DNA from 3 places in the Streptomyces sp. NPDC031497 genome. Region 3 is predicted to be linked to each of the others. Evidence: riboswitches for the same ligand, from Rfam matches in the RefSeq annotation. Region 3 holds a riboswitch; each other region holds the start of a gene.

Evidence for each region. A riboswitch is a leader RNA that binds a small molecule or an ion and turns the genes downstream of it on or off. The one in region 3 is predicted to bind cyclic di-AMP.
Region 1: another riboswitch for cyclic di-AMP. It lies ahead of ACZ5K7_RS18005 (M23 family metallopeptidase); the one in region 3 lies ahead of ACZ5K7_RS18085 (C40 family peptidase).
Region 2: another riboswitch for cyclic di-AMP. It lies ahead of ACZ5K7_RS14070 (C40 family peptidase); the one in region 3 lies ahead of ACZ5K7_RS18085 (C40 family peptidase).

The regions. Positions count from the first base shown of each region.
Region 1 covers NZ_JBVIKO010000007.1:435,215-438,457, reverse strand. The annotation lists gene ACZ5K7_RS18010 (aldo/keto reductase) at 1-202, opposite strand, end outside; gene ACZ5K7_RS18005 (M23 family metallopeptidase) at 357-1,403, opposite strand; cyclic di-AMP (ydaO/yuaA leader) riboswitch at 1,413-1,571, opposite strand; gene ACZ5K7_RS18000 (PP2C family protein-serine/threonine phosphatase) at 1,839-2,948, opposite strand; tRNA gene ACZ5K7_RS17995 (tRNA-Met) at 3,130-3,203, opposite strand.
Region 2 covers NZ_JBVIKO010000006.1:53,502-56,744, reverse strand. The annotation lists gene pcrA (DNA helicase PcrA) at 1-1,510, opposite strand, end outside; cyclic di-AMP (ydaO/yuaA leader) riboswitch at 1,834-2,006, shown strand; gene ACZ5K7_RS14070 (C40 family peptidase) at 2,015-3,160, shown strand.
Region 3 covers NZ_JBVIKO010000008.1:573-3,815, forward strand. The annotation lists gene ACZ5K7_RS18080 (DUF1996 domain-containing protein) at 1-1,529, opposite strand, end outside; cyclic di-AMP (ydaO/yuaA leader) riboswitch at 1,927-2,101, shown strand; gene ACZ5K7_RS18085 (C40 family peptidase) at 2,110-3,243, shown strand, end outside.

The sequences.
Region 1 (3,243 bases), on a different contig from region 3:
TGTGGCCCTCGATCCAGGCCGTGTACGAGTCGGCGGTGTCCACGAAGTTGCCGCCGGCGGCCGTGTACGCGTCGAGGACGGCGAAGGAGGCGGCCTCGTCGGCGGTCCAGCCGAAGACGTTGCCGCCCAGGCAGAGCGGAAAGACCTCCAGGTCGGAGGCGCCGAGCTTGCGGAGGGAGCGGGAAGCGGAAGAAGCAGTCATGCCTCAGTTCAACACCGGCTGCCGGTGCGCCCATGCCGACGCAACGCGAAGTTCTCGTAAAAGCGGAATGCACCGGGGTGCCCTGGGTACACCGAACCGGCAGCCCTGACGTCGGGGGGTTGTCGTCAGGGCCGCCGGGGATCAGTGGGGTCCGTCAGGGGTTGAGGCCCTTGCCGCGCAGCCAGGTCATCGGGTCGATGCCGGTGGCCTGGCCGCCGGGGTGGACCTCCAGGTGGAGGTGCGGGCCGGTGACGTTGCCGGTGGCGCCGACGCGGCCGATGACGTCACCGGTGGCGACCTTCTGGCCGACCTTGACGCCGATCGAGGACTGGTGGCAGAACCACAGCTCGGTGCCGTCGTCCAGGGTGATGATCGTGCGGTAGCCGTACGAGCCGGCCCAGCCGGCCTCCGTGACGGTGCCGCTGTGCACGGCCTTGATGATCGTGCCGGTGGGAGCGGCGAAGTCGAGCCCGGTGTGGTAGCCGGAGGCCCACATCGAGCCGGCCTGCCCGAAGGTGCCGGTGATCGTGTAGGAGACGACCGGCAGCGTGTACTGCTTGGCCAGCGCGGCGAGCCGCTTCTGTTCGGCCTGCGCCTTCTCGGCGGCCTGCGCCTGCTCCTTGGCGTCGGCGGCCTTGGCGGCCGCCGTCTGCTCCGCCTTGGCCTCCGCGTCGGAGACCGCCTTGTCGGCGGCGGCCACGGCCTTGGCGGTGGCCTTGACGTCGAGCTGGGTCTGCTGCTGCTCGGCCTGGGCGATGATCCGGCTGCGCAGCGCCTCACCGGCGTCGGCCGAGGAGGCGGAGGAGTCCGCGTCGGTGGCGTTCGTCGTCGTGGTGACGCTGCTGAGCGCGGTCTGGGTGGCGTGGTGGCCACCGCCCTCGCCGAGCAGGGAGCCGACGGAGGACGGCAGGTCGGGCAGGGAGATGGAGACCGGCGGCTTGCCGGTGTTGGCGCTGGCCATGCCGCCCGCGCCGACGGCGGCGATGACGCCGACGCCGAGGACCGTGGAGCTGCGGGCGAGCCCGCCGCCGCGCTGCTTGGCGACCCGGTGCCGGCCGCGTACCGGGGCGAGGGACTCCTCGGTGGGGTTCCACTCCTCCCAGGGGCCCTCGTCGGTGCGGTAGCCGCCATAGCCGAAGGTCTCGGGTTGACGCTGGCTGGGCACGAACGGGGCTGTCGGAGCAGGCCGGTTGGACGCCACGCGGGCGCACTCCTTTCCTTCCGCTGCCTACCGGGTTAGCTGACGGGTTCGGAGCGGGAAGGTCTCCTACGCGCGTATACCGGCCGTTTCGTACCCGGCGGTAGTTGTGCGATTCACCCCAAGGTGGTGGTTCCCCGGTTCCCTTGCGGGATTCGGCGCGTGCGCGCGGAGCCGTCGCGGGTGACGGCTGGGACGACCGCGCTGCGTTATCGAACGTTAATAGACCCGGCTGTCAGATTCCAAGCTGTTCGCCTTGATCATTAAGCTTTCAAAGCATGGACTTACCTGCCTGAACGGTCAAAAACGGTCGACTTGACTCTGTGTTCTGTCCAGCTCAGGAGTCACACGCGTTTTGATGGTGACTCAGCTGTTATGCGGAGGGCGCTCGTCCGTGCACCGAGGGTGACAATCCCCAGAACGGCCGCGTGATCGCGCTCAGGGCCGTCGTACGGCGAGCAGCGCCATGTCGTCCGTCATGCCGCCGCCGGTGTGCCTGCGCACCTCGGCCGCGAGCCGGGCCAGCAGCGCACCGGGGGCGGTGACGGCACGGCCGGCCAGCCGCCGCTCGGGGTCGTAGAACCGGCCGTGTGCGTCCCGCGCCTCGGAGAGGCCGTCGGTGTACAGCAGCAGCGTGGCCCCGCTCGGGAACGCGTGCTCGGCGGCCCGGTCCGGCCAGGCCCCCAACTCGGCCATCCCGAGCGGCAGTGCGGCCTCGGGCCCCCGTACCGGGCACACCGTGCCGTCGCCGTGCAGCAGCAGGGGCGGCGGATGGCCGCGGTTGACGACCCGGACCGTGCCGTCACCGCGCGGGAGTTCGGCGAGTACGGCGGTGGTGAACCCCTCGACCGCGTCGAGGCCGCCGCGCCGGACGCCCTCGCGGGCCAGCGCCCGCTCCAGCCGCCCCGCCACCGCCTCCAGCGTTGCCTCTTGCTCGGCGGCCTCCCGGAACGCGCCGATGACCACGGCGACGGCGGCGACCGCGCCCATACCCTTGCCGCGGACGTCGCCGACGACCAGCCGCACGCCGTACGGGGTGTCCTGGACCGCGTACAGGTCACCGCCGATGAAGGCGCCCTCCTGGGCCGCCTCGTAGCGGGCCGCGATCTCGAAGCCGCCGATCCGCTCGTCGGGCTCGGGCAGGACCGCCCGCTGGGCGGCCTCGGCGATCTCGCGGGCGGAGGCCAGACGCTGGTCACCGAGGCGCACGACCCGGTTGATGCCGGCCGCGAGGGCGGCGACGGTGACCACGGTGAGGACCTCGGTAACCATGTCGACGTTCGGGCCGAAGTCGAAGCGGGCGTGCACGGCGAAGGCGGCGAGGAAGGACGCGAGGCCGGTCAGGACGGTGGTGCGCAGCGAGGTGAGGGGCGCGGCGATCAGCGGGGCTGCCGTGAAGAACGGGACGGCCGTGAAGGCCCTCGGGGTGAGGACGTCGTAGCAGACCCCGGCGACGATCAGCAGGGCCGGCAGGAAGCAGGCCAGGGTGCGGACCGCTGCGGACCCGTCCTCCTGCGCCTCTCCAGGGGCCACGGTACGACTCCCCATATGTCCCAGGTGTCCAATGCGTGTCCGTCCAGGTTTGCGGTTGCGAGCGAGCGGCGGCGAGTGGTGTGGGCCGGGCGGATGAGTGCGGACGGATGTGACGAGGGACACGTGCCGGTATGGAACCCGGTATACGACTCAGGGCCGGAATCCTCGTTCTTGGATTCCGGCCCTGATTCTTCAGTAGCGGGGACAGGATTTGAACCTGCGACCTCTGGGTTATGAGCCCAGCGAGCTACCGAGCTGCTCCACCCCGCGTCGTTGACACCAGCATACGCCATCCGAAGGGGGAGAGTCA
Region 2 (3,243 bases), on a different contig from region 3:
CCTCCGCGCGGTCGCCGATACCGCGCTTGGGGACGTTGAGGATCCGGCGCAGCGGGACGGAGTCCTCGGGGTTGGCGAGGACCCGGAGGTAGGCCAGGACGTCCCGGACCTCCTTGCGCTCGTAGAAGCGGACACCGCCGACGACCTTGTAGGGCAGGCCGACACGGATGAAGATCTCCTCGAAGACACGGGACTGCGCGTTGGTGCGGTAGAAGACGGCGACATCGCCCGCCTTCGCCTTGCCCGCGTCCGTCAGACGGTCTATCTCGTCGGCGACGAACTGCGCCTCGTCGTGCTCGGTGTCGGCGACGTAGCCGGTGATCTGCGCGCCCGCGCCCGCGTTGGTCCACAGATTCTTCGGGCGGCGGGACTCGTTGCGCTCGATGACCGCGTTGGCGGCGGAGAGGATCGTCTGCGTGGAGCGGTAGTTCTGCTCCAGGAGGATCGTCGTCGCGTTCGGGTAGTCCTCCTCGAACTGGAGGATGTTGCGGATCGTCGCGCCCCGGAAGGCGTAGATCGACTGGTCGGCGTCACCGACGACGCAGAGCTCGGCGGGCGGCAGGTCCTGCTCGCCCGGCGGCACGTCCGCCTCGTGAGCGCCGGTGCCGACCAGCTCGCGCACGAGGGCGTACTGGGCGTGGTTGGTGTCCTGGTACTCGTCGACCAGGACGTGCCGGAAGCGGCGGCGATAGTGCTCGGCGACGTCCGGGAAGGCGCGCAGCAGGTTGACGGTCGTCATGATCAGGTCGTCGAAGTCGAGGGCGTTCGCCTCACGCAGCCGCGACTGGTACATGGCGTAGGCCTGGGCGAGGGTCTTCTCGAAGCCGTCGCTCGCCCGAGCGGCGAAGTCCTCCTCGTCGACCAGCTCGTTCTTGAGGTTGCTGACCTGGGCGCTGAACGACTTCGGCGGGAAGCGCTTGGGGTCGAGGTCCAGGTCGCGGCAGACCAGGGCCATCAGGCGCTTGGAGTCGGCGGCGTCGTAGATCGAGAAGGAGGAGGTGAAGCCGAGCTTCTTGCTCTCCCTGCGCAGGATCCGCACGCACGCGCTGTGGAAGGTCATCACCCACATCGCGTTCGCGCGCGGGCCGACGAGGTGCTCGACGCGCTCCTTCATCTCGCCCGCGGCCTTGTTGGTGAAGGTGATCGCGAGGATCTGCCCCGGGTGCACCTGGCGCGCGCCGAGCAGGTGCGCGATGCGGTGGGTGAGCACGCGCGTCTTGCCGGAACCGGCGCCGGCCACGATCAGCAGCGGGGACCCTGCGTGCACGACGGCGGCCCGCTGGTTCTCGTTCAGCCCCTCCAGGAGCGCGGCCGGGTCCAGGGCCGGGCGGGCGGCACCGTCGCGGTAGTAGGCGTCACGGTCCGGGGGCGCGTCGAACTGCCCGCCGAACAGATCGTCCGGAACCGGCTCCGGTACGTGCTCGTCCTCGGGCGGCGGCGGGGGTTCCTCCTCGTGGCCGCGCGGGGGCTGGAGGCTCGCCAGGAAGCTGTCGTCAAAGAGGCTGCTCATCGCTCTCCGAGTCTAGGGCGCCCCACTGACAACCGGTCCCCACCCCGGAAAGTCACCCCGGTCACCCGCCAGAATCGGCCCCTCACGGTCAGCGATCACACGCCGTGAACACGGGTGTGCCCGTCAGCCGAGAGCGCGGACCACTCGACCGCGCCGGACAAGTAACCCCATACCATCCCCGATCGACCGATCCGACCGGTCCGCAACACCAAGGTCACGAAAATGTATCGGGCATATCGCACATCAAACTTCACACAGAGCACACGAGTTGGTTAACGTGCCGGGCAGGCCGTACGACCCCCACCGGCGAACGTCGCCGGGCCGCACGGCCTCCGCCGAATCCAGGGTGCCGCCGCGCATCCGGAACCGGGGACCCACACCGAACCTTGGGGTGAATCGGTCCCGACTTCCCACTGGGGAACGGACCGTAGGGCAACCCTTCCGAACCACCGCCCGAATCCGACAGCTAACTCGGTAGGCGGAGCACGGAAGGAGTCGCCCCCGTTGGCGTCGCACCGCAAGTCGCGTCCGTCCGCAACGCGCGTAGCAGGCATACGCACCCCCGCCCTGGCCACCGCCGCCCTCACCTCCGTGGCACTGCTCTCCCAGACGGCCAACGCCGCACCCTCCGAGGACGGCAAGCCCAGCCTGGAGGAGGTCGAGAAGAAGGTCGACGCCCTCTACCGGCAGGCGGAGTCGGCGACCGAGAAGTACAACGCGGCCAAGGAGAAGACCGGCAAGCAGCGCAAGCAGGTCGACACCCTGCTCGACGACGTCGCCGAGCGCACGGACCGGCTCAACAAGGCGCGTGAGGAACTGGGGTCGTTCGCCGCGGCCCAGTACCGGACCGGGGCCAGTGCGCCCGACACGGCGACCTTCCTGCTCGCGGACAGTCCTCAGGACTACTTCGACCAGACGCAACTGATGAGCCGGCTGACCTCGCGCGAGAAGGACGCGGTCGACGACTACACCACACAGCAGTCCGCGACCATGGCGAAGCGGCAGGAGGCCGCCAAGAGCCTGGAGACGCTCACCGAGACGCAGGACGACCTCAAGACCGCCAAGTCCACCGTCCAGACGAAGCTGACCTCCGCGCGGGAGCTGCTGTCGCAGCTGACGGCCCAGGAGAAGGCACGACTGGCGGAGATCGAGCAGAAGCAGCGGGCGGCGGCGGCACGCGAGGCGGCCGAGCTCGCGCAGCAGCAGGCGGCGGCCGCGAAGCAGGAGGCGTCGCCCTCCTCGACGTCGGCCTCCAGCAGCTCCCCGTCGTCGTCCTCCGACTCCGCCTACGGGACGAAGGCCGCCAAGGCGATCGCCTTCGCCCGCGCGCAGGTCGGCAAGCCGTACGTCTGGGGCGCCACCGGGCCCGGCTCGTACGACTGCTCCGGCCTCTCCCAGGCCGCCTGGAAGGCCGCGGGCGTCTCCCTGCCGCGCACCACCTACGACCAGGTGAACGCCGGCACCACCGTCTCCCTCGCCGACGCCCAGCCCGGCGACCTGGTTTTCTTCTACGACGACGTCAGCCACGTCGGCATCTACATCGGCGACGGCATGATGATCCACGCCCCGAAGCCCGGCGCGTACGTCCGGGAGGAGTCGATCTACTACGGGGGCGAGTCGATCATCCACAGCGTGGTGCGACCGGCCTGAGAGGCGCGGGCGCGTGCCCGCCCGCATCGCGTGCCGCACGCGCGCGTGCCCCGCTCATGCGACGGGTGAGGGTTCCCTAGCAT
Region 3 (3,243 bases):
GTGACCGGGCTCGCCGACTCGGACGGCGGGTTCTCCGGGCTCGCCGACTCGGACGGGTCGGGTTCGGCGCTCTGCGACGGCGGCTGCTCGTCGGCCCCCGCCCCGCAGGTACGGCCGGAGTTGATGCAGTCGACCATCTTCCGCATCAGGCCCTCGTCGAAGACGTTGATGAAGTCGCCGTGGTCGGTGACGGGCTTGTGCAGCTGCTCGGGGAACGAGTCCACCGAGAACAGCGGGACGGTACGGCCGCCGTCCTGGAGGCTCGGTGCGTCGACGTCGTAGACGATGCGCTGCACCAGCTGCGGGATCGCCTGGAAACCGGCGGGGCAGCTGCCGTCGGCCGCGGCGAACGCCACATGGGTGCGGTGGTTGGCGCTGTCGATGTTCCGGCCGTCCCAGCAGCTCTGGAACTTGAACGTGCGTACGACGTCACTGCCCGAGGGGCAGAGCGGGTACTTGTCCTTGAGCTGCCGGTCCTCGAAACCGGTGCAGCTCCAGGAGGCGTTGGCGTTGGCCGGGCCGTTGACGAAGGCCTTGGCGTCACCGGTGATGATGCGCAGCAGCCGCGGCATCTCGGTGACCTTGGAGGTCGGGTTGCCCTCGAAGGTCAGCGTGACCTGCTTCGCCGTGACGATCTGCCCGGCGTTGCCCTCGGTGCCGCCGCCCGGCTTGTCGGCGTCCCGCTCCTGCTTGCCGTTCTGCAGCCGCAGCACGGGCCAGTAGTACGTGGACTTGTCGCCCTGATCCGCGCAGCTGGTGTCGGCGTTGGCGAGGTCGTCGTCGCTGGCGAAGGCGTTGTTGGACTGGTTGCCGATGTAGTCGTGGAAGTGGTGGGCGCCGTTGGAGACACCGGGCGCGACGATCACGTTGTCCGAGTTGAACAGGCCGTTCGCGTTGACACCGCAACTGGAGGCGAAGGTGCCGGTGGAGCCGCCGGGTTGCTCGGCCGGGGTCGCGACATTGGGCTGGACGGTGGTGATGTCGGCGTAGTCGGCGGCGACGGGGCCGTTGCCGCCCTGGCCGCCGATCCCGGCACCCGCGCCGGCACTCGCACTGGCGCCGGCGCTCGCACTGGCGCTCTGGCTCGGTGTGGCGCCGTCCTGCGGTGACGCCGACTGCCCGGCGCCCTGGTCCGAGGAGCGCAGGGTGCAGGCGGCGAGGTCGTCGAGGCCCTGGGGGCGGTCGCCCTCGCGGCCGATGGCGTCGGCGATGCGCTGGAGGGATTCGGACCGCTTCTCCTTCAGCGGATCCAGGATCGTCTGGTCGGCGAGGCCGGGGTTCTGCTGGATCGCCGCGGCCGACTCCTTGAGCTGCTGATAGGCGGCCGCGATCTGCTGGTCCAGCTGGGCGAGTTCACCGTCCACGTCGGCCCGGGCCGCGTCGGGCACGTCCGTCAGCCGACTGCCGACGTCGGGGCAGTAGACGGTGGGCGCGGACAGCACCTGGGCGGTGGCGGTCTGCCCGGACTGGTCCGATTCGGTCGCCGAGGCGTAGACGTTCACCGCGACCAGTGTTCCGCCGCCGAGCATCAGAGCGACCGCTGCGAAGGTCGCGCGTTGTGCGCCGGTCGGGCGTCTGCGCCTGTTGGGTCTCAAGGTCGTTCCCCTGCGTGTCGTGGTCGGCCGGACATGGAAATCCCTCGCCCTATACGCGGCGTGGCGCCACTGTGTTCAACTGTCCCGGAAATTCACGGTGACCTCACAGGAAGCGAACTCCTCGGGCAGCCGACGGCACCGCTGCGACGGCCGCGCGACGGCGATCGGGGTGCGGGCGAAATACCGTCCCGCACGGCCGGATCTCGAACGCTACGACGAACATCACAATTACGTATCGGACATTACGCACTTCAACCTTCACACGAGTGACACAAGTTGGCTAAGTTGACGGGCAAGCCGCTCGGCTCCCCCCGGCGAATCCCGTCGGGCCGCGCGGCCTCCGCCTAATCCGGTGCCCAACGGGGCGTTCCGGAGCCGGGGACCCAACCGAACCACTGGGGTGAATCGGTCAACTGCCCTTAGGGGCAAGGACCGTAGGGCATGCCTTCCGGATCGACCCGCCCGAACCCGACAGCTAACTCGGTAGGCGGAGCACGGAAGGAGCACGACCCCCATGGCGCCCGAGAGCCGTGACGAGGTTCGACAGCGGATCGACAGCCTCTACGACCAGGCCGAGAACGCCACCGGGAACTACAACGCCACACGTGCGATGAACGGGGGCTCGCGGTCCCGCGGTGTCCCGCTGTTCAAGCGGCCCCGGCGTGACGACCCGGGCCTCGAGAGCATCGCCCGGGAGTGGTTCGACGGCGCGCGATCGCGACTGGGGCCGAGTGTCCCGGCGGCGCTGCCCTCCGACCGGCAGCCCACCCGGCCCGGCCCGCGGCGGCCCGTCAGCGCCATGGCCGCCGACCTGCTGGGCCAGTTGGAGGACTCCGGGCCGTCCCGGCCGGAGCTGACCGCGGGGCCGTCCGCGAACAGCGACATCGAGGTCGTCCGTGAACTGCCGGAGCGTCCAAAGCTGGAACTGACGGCCGGGTCCCCCGCGGCGCTGCCCCCGGGCTCGTCGAGCGCGCCCAAGGCGCTGCCCCCCGCCGCGCCGCAGCGTGCCACCCCGGGCACGTCCAAGACCAAGAGCCAGCTGAAGATCGCCAAGGCGCGCGAGGTGCTGTCCCGGCGCACCGGGCAGCGCGCGATCGCGGCGCTCGAACCGGCCGCGCCGGCCCCGCAGCCGGCCCCGGCCGTCCAGGCCCCCTGGCCCACGCCCGAGGCGCATGTCCCGGCGCAGCAGTGGCCGGCCCCCGCCGGCATGCCCGGCCAGTACGGCGACACCGGCGCCTTCCAGACCGACGCCCTGACCGGTACGGGCGCCTTCCCGGCGATGACCGTGACGGACACGGGCGCCATCCCGGCGGTGCCCGCGACGGACACCGGCTCCTTCCGCGTCATGACCCCGGGCGCCGCCCAGCCCATGTCCCCGGCGGACACGGGTGGCTTCCGCATCATGACCCCGGGCGCCACCGGCGCCTTCCCGGCCGTGACCGCCATGGACGTGGGTGCCGTGCCGCCCGCGAGCCCCGGCGACACCGGTTCCTTCCGGGTCATGACTCCGGGCGCCACCGGCACGTTCCCGATGCCGGACGACACGGGCGCGTTCCCGACCGCGACACCCACGAACACGGGCGCGTTCCCGACCGCGGCCCCCGCCAACACCGGCGCCTTCCCGACCGCCGCACCCGCCATGGCCGCC